Regions from separate parts of the Bacillus silvicola genome, predicted to be linked through region 1. Evidence: riboswitches for the same ligand, from Rfam matches in the RefSeq annotation. Region 1 holds a riboswitch; the other holds the start of a gene.
What was found. A riboswitch is a leader RNA that binds a small molecule or an ion and turns the genes downstream of it on or off. The one in region 1 is predicted to bind FMN.
Positions count from the first base shown of each region.

Region 2: it holds a riboswitch for FMN, as region 1 does, so the genes downstream of both, ACP6L7_RS04815 (ECF transporter S component) here and ribD (bifunctional diaminohydroxyphosphoribosylaminopyrimidine deaminase/5-amino-6-(5-phosphoribosylamino)uracil reductase RibD) in region 1, are expected to answer to the same signal.

Region 1 covers NZ_JBNGVC010000012.1:1,067,906-1,071,282, reverse strand. Annotated here, with positions in the region: gene ribBA (bifunctional 3,4-dihydroxy-2-butanone 4-phosphate synthase/GTP cyclohydrolase II) at 1-62, opposite strand, end outside; gene ribE (riboflavin synthase) at 75-719, opposite strand; gene ribD (bifunctional diaminohydroxyphosphoribosylaminopyrimidine deaminase/5-amino-6-(5-phosphoribosylamino)uracil reductase RibD) at 701-1,813, opposite strand; FMN riboswitch at 2,124-2,267, opposite strand; gene ACP6L7_RS17420 (CDGSH iron-sulfur domain-containing protein) at 2,458-2,664, opposite strand; gene ACP6L7_RS17415 (YqkC family protein) at 2,952-3,197, shown strand; gene ACP6L7_RS17410 (alpha/beta hydrolase) at 3,208-3,377, opposite strand, start outside.
Region 2 covers NZ_JBNGVC010000001.1:912,260-915,636, reverse strand. Annotated here, with positions in the region: gene ACP6L7_RS04825 (peptidoglycan DD-metalloendopeptidase family protein) at 1-277, shown strand, start outside; gene ACP6L7_RS04820 (hypothetical protein) at 448-1,134, opposite strand; FMN riboswitch at 1,382-1,521, shown strand; gene ACP6L7_RS04815 (ECF transporter S component) at 1,685-2,263, shown strand; gene ACP6L7_RS04810 (ferredoxin) at 2,535-2,783, opposite strand; gene ACP6L7_RS04805 (YpbB family protein) at 3,065-3,377, shown strand, end outside.

The sequences.
Region 1 (3,377 bases):
CATACGATAACGACTTTTCCTTGTTTTAAATCTTCTAGAGCTTCTTCAATACGATGAAACATTGTGCTTCCCCCTTATAGAAATCCGTTTTCTTGTAAAAAGCTTTCGGTCATTGAATCTGTTCTTTTTGTGGGCTTTGAAATAAAGCGTTCAATATATTTTCCAATCATGTCACACTCAATGTTTACGATGTCCCCGGCTTTTTTTTCTCCGATTATAGACTCGCTTACTGTGTGGGGGATGAGTGAAATTGTAATTGAAGATTCGTCTATATCAAATATTGTTAAACTAGTGCCATCAATAGCAACGGATCCTTTATGCAAACAATAGCGTAGTAATTCATCAGAAATTGCTATTTTGTAATAGATGGCATTGTAATGTTGTTTTTTAGTTAAAATCGTACCGATGCCATCGATATGTCCGGTGACGAAATGTCCACCGAATCGTCCGTTTGCAGCCATTGCCCGTTCTAAATTCACTTTGGCACTTGGCTTTAGCATACGAAGTGATGTTGCTTTCATTGTTTCAGGCATTGCATCAACAGTGAATGAAGTAGTCGTAAAAGTAGTTACTGTTAAGCAAATGCCGTTAACTGCGATACTATCACCTAATTTGATATCTGATAAAATTTGATTTGCGTTAATAGTTAGCTTCATTGCTTCACCACTTTGAGTCATGCTTGATATCGTTCCTAACTCTTCTACGATTCCTGTAAACATTCTGTCACCTCGCTTTTTAAGGTTGCAACAATTTTTATATCATTACCAATTTGTTTCATCTCTTGAATTGTTAAGGAAAGTGCATCTTGTAACTTCGAAAAACCAGCTCCGCCAAATAAGGTGGGTGCATCTTTTCCACCAATTAATTTCGGGCTAATATAGGTCACAATTTCATTAAAACTATTTGTTTTTAAGAAGTTTGCATGCACCGTTTGACCACCTTCAACGAACAGAGAAAGAATTTGTTTCTCACCGAGTAGGGATAGGACATCTTGTATTTTAATTTGCTGTGTTTTCATTTGGTATACAACTATATTGTTAGATTCATAAGACGCTATTTTCTCTTTATTTACATCCTTACCGACAATAATCCATGTCGGAGCTAAGCCATCTGTTATGACATGAGAAGATGGCGGCGTTCGTAAGTGGGTATCTAAAATAACACGTATAGGATGTTTACCTCCGTTTAGAATTCTTGTTGTTAAATGTGGATTATCAGTTAAAACTGTATTCACACCGACTAAGATAGCATCATGCATATGACGATATTGGTGAACATCAGCACGTGCTTCTTCACTTGTAATCCACTGGCTTTCACCAGTTACAGTAGCTGTTTTTCCATCTAAGCTCATTGCTGTTTTTATTGTTACAAAGGGACGTTTCGTTTTCATATAGTGAAAAAAGTATCGATTTAATAAAGTTGCTTCCGCCTCAAGGACACCAGTAGTTACCTCGATTCCTGCTTCTTCTAATCTCCTTTTTCCATTACCAGAAACGAGTGGATTGCAATCAAGGGTAGCAATTACAACCCGCTGGACTCCTTTTTCAATGAGTAATTCACAGCAAGGTGGTGTTTTTCCAAAATGGCTACACGGTTCAAGTGTTACATAAACGGTAGCACCTTTTGCTTTTTCACCAGCCATATGAAGTGCATGAACTTCAGCATGTTCTTCACCAGCGCGCAAGTGAGCCCCCATTCCTATGATGTTTCCATCTTTTACAACAACAGCACCAACCATAGGATTGGGACTTGTTTGGCCGGTTGTACCTTGTGCTAACTGCAAGGCAATCCTCATATATTCTTGATCTGTCATTCTCTTCACCTCTCCTGAAAAAATCAAAAAACCCCAAGGATATAAAATCCTTGGGGTTTGGGAGACGTGATTTCTAGAAATATAGTTCGAATACGAAAGTATAGGAAAGAAACCTAACGATGACTGATATTTTGGCATAAGGAAAAAAACCTAGCAAAATATCAAATTCTTTCAACGCTAGTCGTATCTTTTTATTTCAGTATAGAAACATAAGTATACAAAATAAAACATATATAAAGGTTCAAAATGAAACTTTAAAAATATGCATACTGAAATAAAAGTGTATTCGCTATATAAAATTACTAGAAAACATATCCTTCTCCCATCCAGACTATACTGTCGGCCCTAGAGTTTCACTAGATCCACCGTTTTCGAGTTGAAAACGGGTCACGGACTTAGAAGTTTGCACTTCATCACCGCCGGTTGGGAATTTCACCCGACCCCGAAGGATGTTGTTTGCTCAAATTATAGCACAAAAAAAATAAAAGGCTAGAAAAAAATATTCGAATGTGAAGAATTGTGTGAAAATATATGTAGGCTGGAATGGGGAAAAAAGTATGAGAAATGTTGTAAGGAGAAGGGATATAACGGAGTTGCTAAAAAGAAAAAACATGCACAAAAAAATGTGCATGTTACGTACAAAACTATTCTGCTTCTGGTGCTCTAACAACAGACTCGAATTTGCCTTTATGCGAAGCATCGCAATAAGGCATGTTTTTCGATAAACCACAACGACATAAAGAAAATGCTGGTTTTGCTGGGAATAGATTCCCTTGTGAGTCAACTAATTCCACGTCCCCTGTAACGCGAAAAGAGCCATTATCATTTATTTTAATTTGTACTTTTGCCAACCTTATCCCTCCTTCCCAAACGCTTAATCCCATCATATAATCAGGGAGAGTACTTGACAATATAAAGTGAAACTTTAATCAGTGGGGGGCATCCCCCACTGATTATCAGCCCGCACCAATCGGGCGTTTACGGGCAGTTAATCTCCCCCCTTACTTCTTTGCCTAAGCCGAATTTTGAGGTGGGAGTCTTACTGCCCGCAAATAGCGGGACAAAAAGAGCACTTTGTTTGAGAGAGAAGAGAGTGTTATAATAGTTTTTATAACTGACTAGAGTAAGGTGACGAAAGATGGATAAAAAATTACGAACACTACAAAATATTGCAAATGAGCGCACGTGGGCATCATTTTTGAATGATAATCATCCATATAGTTTACTTCATTGGTCAATCGCAGGTGTAGGACAAGAACCGAAAGATGTTTGGTTACTGCAAGATGAGGTGACCTTTCAAACGACGGAATTTCCGACGCTAGATGAGGCAATAAAGTGGATTTCTGAAAATATGGAACAAGTTACAGACGTTTTAGCGCAGTAAAAAAACAGGCTTATGCAAGCCTGTTTTTTGTTTCTTTTACATAGGTGTTTAAAAATTGATCGATGGCAGCTTCGTACTCTTCTTTATTTTCATTATAAGAGCAAGCGTGTGCACCATGTTCTGCAATATAAAGTTGCTTATTATTTTCTTTCGCTTCATAAAGTGATTTCGTCATATCAG
Region 2 (3,377 bases), on a different contig from region 1:
AGAGGTAGGGAATACAGGAGAATCGAGAGGAGCGCATTTACATTTAGAAGTGCATCAAGGAAGATGGACGGTGGAGAAAAGGAATGCGATGAATCCGTTGCTTGTTTTAAATGAACAAAAAAATCAAGTCGTGTCATCATCATTATATGTTGTACAAAAAGGTGACACTTTAGTTAGTATTGCTCGAAGATTTAGTATGACAGTTGAGGAAATCAAAGTGAGAAATGGATTACGACAAGAGCGAATCTATCCGAACCAACAACTATACGTTAAGTAAAGGAAACTTCCCAAAGTATAACTTTTGAATAGATTTTTGAGAATACGATAGTAAATGAATTTATATCGATGTTTCGACAAGAAATGTTGACTTAGCAATAACGTACGAAGATAAGAGTAACCTATTCCTAACGAAAAACCGTCCCAAAAAATCTTTTGGGACGGCTTCTTTTACCAAAAAATAAAGACACATATAAATCCAGAAATAGCTAAGTAGCTATATAAGTAAAAGACTTTTGTTCTTGTTTTTTCTTTTGTCCGGAATAGTACGATAGTTGGTTCGATTAGACCAATTGTAAGACAAAGTAAACCAAGAAGCATAAAGCCAATTGAAAGAGAATACAGGGCGATTTGTGGTGCTTGAAATGGAATCATCCATTTTAATAAAAATGCAATAAGTGCAGTGTAACAAATGCTACCGATGTATTTATTCAATGGTGTATTAGAACGGAAACCAGGAAGTTTCTTGGAAAAAGGACGGGAAACAACTTCAATTTGTAAAGATGTATGTTCTTCAATTATTTTTTGAGCTTCTTTTCCTTTTTGGAAAAGGGATAAAATCCAGTTTCGCTCACCTTGGAAAATAAATTGAGAAGTTGTTAAATAGTGATCAACTTTTACCTTATTCCAACTCTTCCATGGATGACGCTCGCACAATTTTAATTTACTTTCTGTTTTTTTATCGTACTGATAAATACTTATGCCATCTTGGTCAAAAGTAGCGTAGTATGTCTCTTGTGAGAATGTGCCTAGATCAATTGGACAGTAGAAAAGTAATTCTTTTTTTAAATAAAAGTATTCTTTTCTTAAGTTCTTTTTCATTGCTTCTCGAATAGAGTGTCTTTTATCTTTCTTCATGACATTTCCTCCATAACTCAGAAAATGTTCTTATCTTAACAATTCAACATCTTATCACTTTTAACGATATATGACTAGGGGATTCATAAGAGAAATACCGAATTATAAAAAATATGGGTTGTATTGTAAAATATATTGATTGTATCTTTGGTTATATAAAATTAATAACTTATTTTTAATAAGTTACACTTTTTTTGTTCACAATACGATTATGTTGTTGTATAATGAAGTGGAAAATAGAATATCGGTCTATCTTCGGGGCAGGGTGAAAATCCCGACCGGCGGTGATGAACAGTTAATAATTTCGTTCTAAGCCCGCGAGCCGTTAAGGCAGGATTTGGTGTGATTCCAAAGCCGACAGTATAGTCTGGATGGGAGAAGATGGAGGTTCAAGCGTTCAAAAAAGATAAATATTTGAACGTCTGTTTGATGTGCCTTAAAATTCTCCCTTTGTGTAAATCGCAAAGGGTTTTTTCGTTCTATGAAAAAATAGGCATAGCAGAACCTTTCCACTTTCCATGAGAAGATCGATGGAAAAGGAGAGAGAAAGATGAAACAAAAAAGCAGTGTAGTGCAGATGGTGAGTGTAGCGATGCTAAGTAGTATTGCGTATTTACTAATGATGTTGGATTTTCCATTCCCAGGGCTTCCGCCATTTTTAAAAATTGATTTTAGTGATGTGCCAGCTTTAATTGCGGCGATTATTTTTGGGCCGATTGCAGGAGTAATTGTAGAAGCGATAAAAAATATTTTACATTACGGGATTCAAGGAAGTTTAACGGGAGTGCCAGTTGGAGAAATTGCAAACTTTATTGCAGGATGTTTATTTATTGGACCAGCGGCTTTCTTATTTAGAAAGTATCGTACTGTAAAGAGTTTAACGACAGGATTAATGCTAGGGACAATTACAATGGCGTTAATCATGAGTGTATTAAACTACATCATCATATTCCCAGCTTACACTTGGTTTTTAAATTCACCAGCTATGTCTAGTGATGCTATAAAAACAACGGTTGTAACGGCAATCTTACCATTTAATTTGATTAAAGGAATTGTAGTGACAATTGTATTTGTAGTGTTATTCTCACGCCTGAAAGTATGGGTGTTTGCAAAAATGAATAATGCATAAAATATAAAGTGAAACTTTAATCAGTGAGGGTTTTGTTCATCCCCCGCTGATTATTAGCCTTCACCTATCGGGCATTTACGGGCAGCCCGACCCTCACCTAACTTCTTTACTTTCGTTGTTGAGGTAGGGGTCTTACTGCCCGTTGATGCGGGGTAAAATAAAACCATTAGTAGTATGGACTACTAATGGTTTTTTATTAAGTAGAATGAAAATAGAAAACAAAAAATACCCCTCATCCATATGAGGGGTATTTTTTGAAGTTAATAAAAGACTATTCGAATTTTAAAGAGTCGCCATCAAATGATTCGTCAGCAACTTTAATCGAGTCAGTTGGACAGCCTTCGAATGCATCCATCATATCTTCAATTAATACATCTGGAATTTCAACGATACCTTGGTTATCGTCTAATGTTACAAATGCAATACCTTCATCATCATAGTCATAAATGTCTGGTGCAGCAGCGCCACAAGCACCACATGCAATACAAGTATCTTTATCAACGATTGTATATTTTGCCATCTTTTTTCCCTCCTGATAATATGTATGTGAAAAGTTCGTCAAAAAATTATAACCTTATTGTAAAACGGTTTTTAAAACTTTTCAACATAAAATTATAATGATAATGCTTATCAATTAGGGTGTCAACTTGTTTTTGAATTATTTCATAAGATTTTCAAAATACTTAAATGTTATTTCGTTTGATACAATAGAATATATACAAGCATGTAGTGTGAATATGATAAGTTAAATGCGATCGTATTGAAAAAGGAATGAAGTTAGACTGAAAGGTGGAAGCGGTAATGCAGCTACAATATACTTTATTATATTGTTTAAAACAATTGAATGGTGAAAGAACCGTTTCTTCGATTTATTATTTGTTAAAAGGAAAGAGATCGTCGCAAACATTACAAGATGGGAATATGTTTCAAATTTCTTTTTTGTTTGGGATTTATAAATCATTAAATAGAGCTGATTATGATCAAGAAGTTGCAAAGTTGTTACAGACGGATTTAGTTCAATCTATACATGATAATACATACGTGTTAACGACTGCTGGTAATATGCAATTAAACAAATGGGAAGATGAATTTGCCTTTCCGACGTATTTACATG